DNA from 3 places in the Bacillus salitolerans genome. Region 2 is predicted to be linked to each of the others. Evidence: riboswitches for the same ligand, from Rfam matches in the RefSeq annotation. Region 2 holds a riboswitch; each other region holds the start of a gene.
The links. A riboswitch is a leader RNA that binds a small molecule or an ion and turns the genes downstream of it on or off. The one in region 2 is predicted to bind cobalamin.

Region 1 (4,180 bases), on a different contig from region 2:
TCGATCTGTATTTTTGATTGGTTATTTGTGCTTGTAAGACAGGAATCGTATTTAAGTCGATGACATTATCTAGCATTCTCACTTGGATTGGAATGAGCCGATCTAATGCATTTTTACTAACAGCTTTTGCAAGATTAATAGAAGATAAATTACAAACGACAAAATCTCCAGGTGTTTTGACAGTAATGATCTTTCCATCCTCGGTAAATTGTTCATCCACTGTTGTGGCACTTTGGTTTTGGGTAATTTCTGTACATAGGTTACTGCAATACACCATTCCAATATGAGCATTGGCATTTTTCCGATTCACTTCATCTCGATAAAACATATACGGTGTTCCGGTTTCTAATTGAGAGATCATAATCCGCTTCATAATGTCGATAGCTAGAACCTTTTCAGAAGAAAGGTCTGGGTGATTTACACATTCCTCGTATTTTTGCCGGAAGCTTCCACTACCCGTTTTTTCATCATAGAAATCTTCAAGGCTGTAGCCCATCACGTTTCTTACTTCATGAGGATCAAATAAGTGCCATTCCTCTCTTGCTTCAACCTTTTCCATAAATAGGTCTGGAATGCACACCCCCGTAAACAGGTCATGTGTCCGTAATCGCTCATCCCCATTGTTTAATTTTGAATCGAGGAAAGAAAATATGTCCTTGTGCCAAACATCCAAATAAACAGCAATGGCACCCTTTCGTTGCCCTAGCTGATCAACACTAACAGCTGTATTATTAATTTGCTTCATCCATGGGATCACTCCAGATGATACCCCTTTGTATCCTTTTATATCACTACCACGGCTTCTAATTTTTCCGATGTACACCCCAATGCCCCCACCTGATTTCGATAAATTCGCAATATCGGTATTACTGTCATAAATGCCTTGGAGGCTATCATCCACTGTATCTATAAAGCAGCTAGATAGCTGTCCAACCGTTTTACCCGCATTTGATAGAGTTGGCGTTGCTACTGTCATCATTAATTGACTAAGTGCCCAGTAAGCTTCTTTTACTAAGTGGAGTCTTTCACCCTTTGCTTCTTTTTTCATTAAACTCATCGCAATAATCATGAATCTTTCCTGCGGGAGCTCGAATATATTCTTGTTATAGTCCTTTGCTATATAGCGGTCTGATAATGTTCGTAGTCCTATATATGTAAATAAATGATCATTCTCTTGCTGGATTACAGCGCCTAGATATTCAATTTCCTCTTTTGAGTAGTCTGTAAGTAAGGACTTTTGATAGATGCCCATTTCTACAAGTGTTTCTACTAATGGTAAAAAAGGTCCATAATTTTGTTTGGAATCATAACCTCTATTCGTAGCTGCCTCATTGTATAGTTTATGCAAGTAGACACGTGCACAAAAGTAAGTCCAGTCTGGCTCCTGTTCGTTTATATTCGCAAGTCCCTCAAGGACTAATAAATTCGTGATCTGTTTTTTTGTGAATATTTCACGATTTAGAATGGTATTGGTTATTTTTTGGGTGTAGCTTTCCAGATCAAGCTGTGGAAAACTTCCCCCTATTTTTTGAATAAAGCTCGTTATTCTTTCTTTTGAAAAAGGTTCATATTGTCCTTGTTCATCATGAATCATTGTTGCCGTTTGAAGCATCTGTTCTTCCTCCTTTTCATCCTTAAATACAATTTCTCAGTAAACGAAAAAATCCACTCACCTATTGGAGTGGATAAAACGATAGATTAAACAGAGAAAAGATAGAAGCTATGCTTTAACTCTAGTTAAACCATCGCTTCATCCTCCCAATCCCCGAAGAATATGAAACGCTAAAAATTAAGGCAGGTCTCCTGACTCGTGCTTGACTCTACTATGAGTCCTTCCCATGGATCTTACATCCAAAGTGGTATATACTCATTTCGTCACACTTACAGTTGCGGGGACAGTTTTGGCTTTGCACCAAATTCCCTATTAAGCTAGCATAGCACCTTAACTCGCGGTCATATATCAATATGTAGTTTTCTTTTCGATAAACACAACAATATATTGTGTTATTTAATCTTACCCTAATTTGGTAGAAAGTTCAATGTCTGAAAAAGTGATATTTTTCGACAAATGATTTGGACTCTTTTGTTTTCACTTAGTAAGTTGCTGTTAAATGTCCGAAAGTTGACGATATTCTTTTCAAAGTTGATGATAAAACTAATAAGCTTGACGATGTTTTGAAAAGTTGATGATAATTTCCAAAAGTTGATGATAAAATGCTAGAGTTGACGATATATTCATAAAACTTGCCGACAAACTACCTAAAGTTGCTGATAGAATGCAAAATTTCATCATTATCATCCTACTTTTTCATAGAAGAAGCCATAAATTTGCCAAATAAGTCCCAGCATATAAAAAAGAGACTTGATTTTACTCAAATCTGCCTCTTTTTCGCTTATCCTGTATGTTTTTTTGCTCAAAGTCTGCCGATGAGCCAATTCGCCAAAAAGTAGAGTTACCCTTCTATTACCTTACCGAACTTCATTTGGCTTTTAATGAATTGTTCCGCTTCATTAGGAGGAACAGGTTTACTAAAATAATAGCCTTGGATGAAATCACAATCCATTTTCTGCAATTCATGTAATTGATTTATTTCCTCTACCCCTTCAGCGACAACTTCTAATTGAAGATGCTTCGCCATCGAGACGATGGTCCGTACAATCGCAAGGTCAGTATCTCCACTCTCCATATCGCGAATGAAGCTACGGTCAATTTTAAGCTGATCAACAGAGAACTTTTTCAAATAAGCAAAAGAACTGTAGCCTGTTCCAAAATCATCAATGGCAACTTTCACACCTATTTGCTTGAGTTCTTTCAATACTTCCTGAGTATGCATCGCATTCATTGTCATACTCTCAGTAATTTCTAATTCTAGTAATTCCGGAGATAGCTTCGTTTCCTTTAGGATTTGCTTAATTTGATCTGCTAAATCATTTTGTAAAAATTGTTTAATAGAAAGATTCACTGCAACGGTCACAGATGTTTGATATGTATCCTGCCACACCTTTGCTTGTAGGCATGCATTCCGTAATACCCACTCTCCCATTGGAAGAATTAAATTCGTCTCTTCTGCAAGTGGAATAAATCGATGAGGTGGGACCACTTGGTAGTCTGGATGCTCCCATCTTAAGAGAACCTCAAATCCTTTTAGCTTAAATGTTTTCGACTCTACAATTGGCTGATAGTGAAGCACAAACTCATCGTTTTTGATCGCTTTTCGTAAATCTGCCTCAAGGTAAAACTGTTGCTCTTGGTCACTAGACATTTGTGCATTATAAAAGGCATACGTATTTTTCCCATTTTCCTTTGCACGGTACATGGCCATATCCGCTTGCTTAAGCAATTGTTCGGCTGTTGTGCCGTCGATAGGATAGATCGAGATCCCAACACTTGGAGAAATATAGATATTCATCGTACCTAACTGAGTGCTTGTTTGGAATAAGCTCAGAAGCTTTCTGGCACTTTGCTCCGCTACCAACAGATCTTGACCGAGGTCGATTACCCATCCAAATTCATCACCACCGAGCCTGTAAATCGTCCCTTCCTGACAATTTGCAGATAATCGATTGACTATTTCCTTTAACAAGTCATCACCTACATGGTGTCCGAGCGTATCATTAATTCGTTTAAAATTATCTAGGTCAAAGTAAAGGAGAGCAATATGATTGTTCTCATTTTGATTATTCTTAATTCGATCTTTAAATTGTTTTAAAAACGCATTTCGATTTGGTAATCCAGTAAGGGGATCATTATAAGCTAGATATTGTATCGTTTCTCTTGTTAAAGCCTTCGCTTTTTCGGTTTCCTTCTTTGCCTTATTTGCTTTCTTTTCCGCATCTAATCGAAGCTTCTCTGATAATTGAGAGCTATAAAATGTGATGAGTGCCATTAACGTTGTTAAAATGACAAGATGAATAGAATAATAGCTTTCCCAGAGCACAAAATACTCATGTCCATACTTATACGAAAAGTAAACGATACTAACGGAAGATCCAACATATGAAAATAAAAAATTCCGTACGTCAGGATATAAAGCACTTAATAACAATGGTAAAAAAAGAAAAATATAATTCACATAATGATGATCCATATAATTCACTAAAGCCAACAAGACTAATGAATAGGCTGTAATCGTGTACATAGTGAAGGTAATCGACTTTTTGTTCCAGCATAATATTGTCG
Region 2 (4,180 bases):
GGAAAACTATGGATGACGATACTATTACTCGTATCATTCGTACTACTTATGCTAACCATCATGCTCCTCGAGTTTTTCGAACAATACCATGTGAATGAAGCGGAAAAAGATCTTACCCAAGTAGCCAATAAAATTGCCAAGATCATGGATACATACGGAGATAACGAACTTGCAAAATCGATTTCAGCAGAGGTAGTTGACCCGTTAACGAAGGTACTGATAGTAGATGATGAGGAACACTTTTGGTATTCAACTTCAGGTGACGAAATGGTTGAAATACCGCTGTCATATATTAAAGAGGATCCAGTACTTTCAAAGGTTTTCACTGACCAACGAACGGTTACGATGAAAACGGAACTCTCATCCTTTAAGATGGAGAATGACACGTATTATGAAATTATCATAGTAGGGGTTCCAATCGAATCACAGCCTAAAAGTGCTGTATTTCTATACCAATCCCTCTATGCAATTGAACAAACAACTAAACAAACGACTAAACTCATTTTCTTAGCAGCTGGAATAGCTTTTATGCTAACCACCTTCTTTGCCTTTTTCCTCTCAACGAGGATTACCTCTCCATTAATAAGGATGAGAGAGGCTGCTTTCCAAATGGCGAAAGGAAGATTTGAAACGAAGCTTCCTATTCTAACAAGAGATGAAATAGGCGAACTTGCCGTTGCCTTTAATAAAATGGGTACACAATTAAAATTAAATATTGACGCACTAAGACATGAGAAAGAACAATTATTTAGTATTTTAAGCAGTATGGCAGATGGAGTGATTACGCTAAATCGTAATGGTATGATGCAAATTTCAAATCCACCTGCAGAGAGGTTCTTACAAGCATGGTACTATGAACAAGGAATGGAATCTAGATCAGACATTGAGGTTCCGATAGAAGTAAAAGAACTTTTTGGACGTGTAGTTTCATCTGAACGTGAACAACTAATAGAGCTCAGCTTTCAAGGGCGTAATTGGGTTATTGTAATGGGCCCTTTGTATAATGGAACACAAATTCGTGGTGCTGTGGCGGTTATCCGTGACATGACAGAAGAAAGAAGACTAGATAAATTACGAAAGGACTTTATTGCAAACGTCTCGCATGAGCTACGAACCCCAATATCTATGCTACAAGGATATAGCGAAGCCATCATTGATGATATCGCAGCAACAGAACAAGAGAAAAAGGAAATTGCTCAGGTTATTTATGATGAATCCCTTCGAATGGGTCGATTAGTAAATGAATTATTAGATTTAGCTCGAATGGAAGCAGGGCATATACAGCTTCAAGAGGAACATACCAATATAAAGGATTTTGTAGACCGAGTGGTTCGTAAGTTTCATGGTTTAGCTAAGGAGAAGTCCATTTCCCTTACTTATACCTGTCAAAACTGTCAGGATAGTTTTATCCTTGATCCCGATAGAATGGAACAAGTGTTTACAAACCTCATTGATAATGCAATAAGACACACATCCACAAATGGGGAAGTTAATGTACGGGTTACACTCTTGTCAGATGGACTAAAAGTAGATGTTCAAGACTCTGGTACGGGGATTCCAAATGAAGATTTACCTTTTGTGTTTGAACGTTTTTATAAGGCTGATAAAGCAAGAACAAGAGGGAAAACAGGGACGGGACTCGGACTTGCGATCGTAAAAAATATTATTGAAGCACATAAAGGAAATATCTCGGTTCATAGCAAAATAAATGAAGGTACGACATTTTCTTTCTTTTTACCTCGAAAATAGTTGATTTGAGGCTACTCTTGGCGAATGTTCTTGTTTCATGAGAAACCAAAATGAGATTTGTCATAGACAAAATATGAATCTATTTGTTAAAATGAATGTAATTTCATAGTGTATAAAATAGGTATTAACATGTGATGATGTTAATTTAAAAGGGAAGTTCGGTGAAATACCGACGCGGTCCCGCCACTGTAATTGGTAGTAATCTACAATATGTCACTGTCAGACGATGGGAAGGCGTAGATTATGTTGATCATGAGCCAGGAGACCTGCCTGTTTTTCACACCGAAAGCCTACGCGGATAGGAGGGTGTTAAGTCGGCTTTTTTCCTTGATTGCCTCTTAACAGAATCATCCCCTCCCAGTGGGGATTTTTTTTTGGATTTCTAATGGTAAGGGAGAGAAGGAAATGATAGTAAGTAGAAGTTTGAAAGTTTTTACCTTGTTATTTCTAATGATAGCCTTTGTATCGAGTGGCTACCAGCCAACAATATTTGCAGCTGAAAATACAAGTATCGTTTCAATCGTAGGTTCACAAGAAAGTGGTACGTTAGAGAAAGAGGTTAGTTTTCCAGAAGGAGCTACAGCATTTGATGTTCTTAGTGATGCTGTTGGTGCAGAAAATGTACTATTTGAAGAAAGTGAATATGGGAAATATATTACATCCATTAATGAAATAAAGGCAGAGGGTACTCATTATTGGGGGCTTTATATTAATGGTATTACAGCGCAAGTGGGTGCTGATAGTTATATAGTTCAAGATGGAGATAAACTTACCTTTCAATATATTGATTGGAATGTAGCACCTGAAAAAACAGTATCATTGAATGTGATTGGAAATGATGAGAAAGGAACGATGAAAGAAGTTAGTGAAGTCTCTTTTCTGAATGAACCAACGGCATTTGAACTACTTCAAGTAATTCTAGGTGTAGAAAATGTTCTATTTAGTGAATCAGAATATGGAAAAATGATTACAGCTGTAAATAATCTAGCAGCAGAGGGTACTTATTATTGGGCATTCTATGTAAATGGAGAAATGGCAACTGTTGGTGCAGATAGTTATAAGCTACAATCTGGTGATAAGATAACATTCCAATATGAATCTTGGGAAACCTCAGCGCCAGAAAAGGAAAATTCAGGAGAAACTGAAACAAAACCGGAAACAAAACCAGTAGATGTTATTACTTCTGAAAAGCTACAATCTACCGTTAATCTTGCTACAAAGTATATATTAGCGAATAATATAGGTGAATGGGAAGTTATTGGGCTTAGTAAAGCAGGAAAAGAGATACCAGCATCCTATTTAGAAGAAGTTAAAAATGTGGTAACAACTAGTGAAGGTCAATTTACTAGAATAACGGATTATGAAAGATATACGTTAGGAATACTAGCAGCAGGAGGGAATCCTACAGACTTCGAAGGATATAACCTAGTTGAACATATTTATAATGGGGATGTTACGAAGCAAGGTTTAAACGGGGTTATTTTTGCTCTTCTTGCCTTAGATAGTGCTAAATTTGAAGTTCCAAAGACTGCTACTTGGACGAGAGAAAAGCTAGTTAGTTCTCTCATAGAGAATCAAAATCAAGATGGTGGCTGGGCATGGGATGGCAGCGAAAGCAGTGATATAGATACGACAGCAATGGTAATAACGGCACTTGCTCCCTATAAAAATCAAGTAGATGTCAACTCCAAGATTGATCTTGCTGTTCAATATCTATCAGCACAGTACTTAGATTCAAAAGTTAACAATAGCTCTACGGCTGCTCAAGTGATTATTGCATTAACAGCCTTAGGAATGAATCCAACGAGTGAACTTTTTTCAAACAATGGTCAGTCAATCGTGAGTTACTTATTAACCTTCCAAAACGCTGATGGTGGCTTTGACTATCAAGGAGGAGAGGTAAGTGACGTATTCTCAACTGATCAAGCCTTTAGAGGAGTCGTAGCATACCATTTATTCCTAAATGGTGAGGGCTCACTTTACAACTTACCATTGAAAACTACTGATAGTAACGACGAGACAGTGGTGGAACCTCAGCCAACACAAGAAGGAAAACCATTACCAGAAACAGCTACTAATGCATATAACATTATTCTTTTAGGTTTACTACTTTTACTAATTGGAGCTGTTATGTATGTTTCAAATAGAAAAAAACAAGGTACTATCTAAACTGAAAACTAAATCTCCCCTCTTGTTTATGGCAGGAGGGTTTCTTTTTATATTAATTGGATGCTTTGACCTATGGTCAAAAGCAGAATCCCAAGTCAACGCTTTAGAGCATGCAAATCGAGTTGTACAAAAACCAATTGTACAATTACAAATATCAGAGGATTTTCATGATAGAGTACAAGATACTAATTCTAATTCAGTTGAGACTAATAGTAAGGTATTAGGAATCTTGTCACTCCCTTCATTAGCCGCTAATTTGCCA
Region 3 (4,180 bases), on a different contig from region 2:
GTGAAATGTCTAAGAGAGGGTTCCTCAAAGACATTTAGATGCGCCCTGACGTGTGAAATGTCTAAGAGAGGGTTCCTCAAAGACATTTAGAGGCGCCCTGCCATGTGAAATGTCTAAGAGAGAGGTATTCATAGACATTTTGATGCGCTTTGACATGTGAAATGTCTAAGAGAGGGTTCCTCAAAGACATTTAGAGGCACTTTTACGTGTGAAATGTCTAAGAGAGGGTTCCTCAAAGACATTTAGAGGCACTATGACGTGTGAAATGTCTTTGAGCAGGATCCAAATAGCTTTTTTAAGAAGCTTTAATTGTGAGCTCCCTTTCGAACATTGAGGGTTTTTCTACAAGCTGAGACTTGTTTCCTTGATGCAAGTCTTTTTCTAAACCTATCTTGGTAATTAGAATCTTTACACCTCTTTAGAAATTTCTTTTCTATTAGGAGCAAGAGGCGGTTGTTCTAACCAATTATTTTTTACCATTATGTTATACCATTTTTTTGTAAGCCATAAGTTTTTCAGAATCGTCCCCTCATAAGCTGTTACAAGATCTGTTCGCATAGCTGATGCTAATCCCGCCCCATGATAGTTTTGTGCAGCTTGGAACAAGAATCCAATATGGTACATCATTAATTTGTCTGAAAATGGTGAGTCCGTTGTGGTCGTCACTTCTGTTTCCCATGATTTTGGAACTGGTAAATTATCCGCTTGCATTATTTTTGCAAATGATTTTATTTGACCATCCGCTGTTTGTTCAGAATCGGTTAAAAACTTTCTTACTTCTTTCGTATGAGCGACTTGACTGAATGCGATAGAAAGTGTTTTAGCCATAATGCTCTTTTTTAGATTAAACGAAATACTAATGATTTCAGTAGCTGCTAACTTTCTTCCTTTTCCAAAAAATCCATCCGTGAAATCTTGGGTGGATATAAATTCGGGGTTATTAGGTGGATAAAATAGTGGATCTCTTTGAAAATTTCCTTTCTCAAGCAATAATTCAATGGTTTGATGAAACATCTTTTTCGCATCATTATCACATGAATCATAAAAGTCTCTGAGGTCTTTTCGAACAGAAACACCTAGAGAGGTTATGTGTCCTAGCAACCCATGTAATGTCATGATATGTAAGTAATTTAAGCAAAAAATATCTGTAAATAATCTTGGTTTATCTTTATAGAGGTCAGAATCAGTAAATCCAATTGGAACTGGAAACCCTTCATTCACCATAAAAGTTTCGATTTGCTTCTTTTGTTTCGCAAATGTTTGAATGGCATCCTCAAATGTAGCTTTTATCTCCTTGTCTTCAATAATTGAAAACATATATTTATTTACAATATCTATCGCACTTCCGTTCACATACTCTCCCCATAGTGTTCCGATTTCAGAAGATGTAAGCTTTAACTTATTTTCCTCCATATTATCACCTCTTGGTTATTATTTTTCAATTTAGTTCCTGTTATGTATATCTAGAAGCGCTAGACATTTTTGCCAGAGAAAGACTTGATGGCAATCATGTAAATACAGAAAAAGGTAAGTATATTACTATACTTACCTTTTTCATTACAATGTGAATAAGAGATTACTTTCAAAATACTTAAGTGACTAAGTTAAAGCTGGCATTCTTAGTAAATACGATAATCTGAAGGTAATATTACTAAGTAGAAATGCCACTTTAGTGCCAAGCGTAATGAAACTTGTAATTAGCCTTAAAAGAATATTCAAAGTATATCCCCCCACATCGAAGTTAGTGTTAAATGATAACACTACGGTTATTGTTAATCTGGAAAAGAAATTTATACATTTAAACGTGTTTAAAATCATACAAAACTCCGAGCATAACAAAATGTATAACAACATTGATTGGGACACGATCGAGTTGTTTATAGTAAGATGTTGATGTAGTATCAATTTTATGTCTTTATACTTTATGGTTTCTTAATTGTGAGAATTAAGGATTAAAAGGGAAGTCGGTGTAAATCCGGCGCGGTCCCGCCACTGTGATGCTTTAGGTTCTTTGTTAGATTTTGCCACTGTTTCATATTGAAATGGGAAGGCGTAAAGAACTGTTGAAACTAAGTCAGGAGACCTGCCATAAAGGGAACACAATTTTTCCTACGGGAGATAGGAGAGTGTTGCAATATGAAACGTTCATGGAGTTATAATGCAAGGCTTCGGCGTTTTCTGAATATAGCTGATATCTTTCAAGAGTGAAGATTCAATTCCATTTTAAAAATTATTTATTAATGGAGGGAAGCCATGATGGAACAAGCCTATTCAGTAGAACGCTCAAGAACCATTCAGACTAAACTGGTTCTACCACCAGATACAAATCATTTACAAACCATTTTCGGTGGAAAGGTTCTTTCGTATATTGATGAAATTGCTGCATTGGCGGCAATGAAGCACTGTAATCATGTAGTTGTGACAGCATCCATTGATTCTGTGGACTTTTTATCGTCTGCCACCGTTGGAAATGCTCTTAGTTTAGAAGCATTTGTAACATCAACGGGCCATACTTCTATGGAAGTCTATGTAAAAGTTTTCTCAACTGATTTATTATCTGATAAGAGAACGTTAACGACAGAATCGTTTCTGACCATGGTAGCTGTTGATCAAAATGGAAAACCAACTTCCGTACCAAAGGTTATACCTCATACTGAAGAAGAAAAAAGACTGTTTGAAACGGCTGCTGCTCGTAAAGAGAATCGAAAAAATAGAGCATTGATTCGATAGTTCCTCAGCTGGACGCTAGCCTTTCATAATCAAAACGAAGCAATTGCCCCTTAAGTAAGGTTTTAAGCAATTGCTTCGTTTTTCCATCATATTGTCGCTACTTATCGTAAAGCCTCACTTATTTATGTCTATACGATAACTCAAGGTTAAAGCGTTCCTTCAGCTTTCCATCATCATCCAGATTTTCTTCTATCCAATGTAATAGTTCTAATTCTGATTTTGGTTGACTAACTAAGTATCCTTGTATTTCGTCACATTTATGTTCATTCAGAATATGGAGCTGGCTTTCTTCCTCTACACCCTCTGCTATGACATTAAGGTTAATACTATGACCTAGCTCAATTAGTGTTGTCGCAATGGCTGCATCCACCAAATCTCGATGTAAATCACGAATAAAAGGTCTAGCGATTTTTAACGTGTCTAGTGGTAAATGCTTTAAATAACTTAGTGTACAATAACCAGTTCCAAAGTCGTCAATCGAGATTTTAATACCACGTTCTCGCAGTGTTTTTAATATTTTTATAACCGATTCCTCATTACGCATTAACGTGTTCTCCGTTATTTCTAGCTCTAGCCACTTGCCTTCTAATCCCGTTTTCTCTAAAACGCGATTCACGGTCCCGATAACATCGTGTCTGAATTGAACGGGTGATAAATTAACTGAAACAACTAATGAGGGATAGCCAGCTTCCTGCCAAGCTTTATTTAATCGGCATGCTTCCTCTAGTACCCATTCACCGATTGATACAATTAGTCCTGTCTCTTCGGCGATTGGAATAAAATCTGCCGGCGAAATCATGTCAAGCTCAGGATGCTGCCAACGAATGAGTGCTTCTACCCCTGTAATTTTACCTGTTTTGATGTTCATTTTAGGTTGAAAATAAATGGAGAATTCGTTTTTTTCCACTGCCTTTCTAAGCTGATATTCAAGCATGAACCGATCAGATGTTGTTCTAATATGTTCTGGTTGATAAAAACTATATGTATTTTTTCCATGTTCTTTCGCGATGTACATAGCTGTATCGGCTCGCTTAAATAATGTCTCTACATCCGATCCATCTACAGGATATAAACTAATTCCAATACTAGCTGTTACAATAAATTCATGATCTTTAATAAAAATAGGTCGTGTCAATTCATTGATGATTTTTTCTGCAACTGTTTTAACGTGTTCGTAGGCAGCGGTTGGTAGGATGATCGTAAATTCATCACCCGATAGACGGTACACCTCTCCAATAGAATCGATACATTCTGAAAGTCTGATTGAAACCTTTTGCAATAATTTGTCTCCCATCGTATGTCCGAGCGTATCATTAACGAGTTTAAACCGATCTAAATCGATAAAAAAGAGTGAGAAATCTCCGTTCGTTTCTTTAGACTTTTCAAGATGAGCAGCTAAGGCATCATAGAAGTTTAAACGGTTTGGTAAACCGGTTAAATCGTCAAAGTA

Region 1: it holds a riboswitch for cobalamin, as region 2 does, so the genes downstream of both, ACFSCX_RS20680 (ribonucleoside-diphosphate reductase subunit alpha) here and ACFSCX_RS18950 (DUF4430 domain-containing protein) in region 2, are expected to answer to the same signal.
Region 3: it holds a riboswitch for cobalamin, as region 2 does, so the genes downstream of both, ACFSCX_RS24570 (acyl-CoA thioesterase) here and ACFSCX_RS18950 (DUF4430 domain-containing protein) in region 2, are expected to answer to the same signal.

Annotation. Positions count from the first base shown of each region.
Region 1 is NZ_JBHUEM010000052.1:29,205-33,384, reverse strand. It holds gene ACFSCX_RS20680 (ribonucleoside-diphosphate reductase subunit alpha) at 1-1,612, opposite strand, end outside; cobalamin riboswitch at 1,777-1,960, opposite strand; gene ACFSCX_RS20675 (putative bifunctional diguanylate cyclase/phosphodiesterase) at 2,454-4,180, opposite strand, start outside.
Region 2 is NZ_JBHUEM010000045.1:227,773-231,952, reverse strand. It holds gene ACFSCX_RS18955 (ATP-binding protein) at 1-1,749, shown strand, start outside; cobalamin riboswitch at 1,852-2,037, shown strand; gene ACFSCX_RS18950 (DUF4430 domain-containing protein) at 2,155-3,918, shown strand; gene ACFSCX_RS18945 (class D sortase) at 3,884-4,180, shown strand, end outside.
Region 3 is NZ_JBHUEM010000055.1:253,796-257,975, forward strand. It holds gene ACFSCX_RS24565 (DUF3231 family protein) at 409-1,413, opposite strand; cobalamin riboswitch at 1,909-2,105, shown strand; gene ACFSCX_RS24570 (acyl-CoA thioesterase) at 2,257-2,730, shown strand; gene ACFSCX_RS24575 (sensor domain-containing protein) at 2,849-4,180, opposite strand, start outside.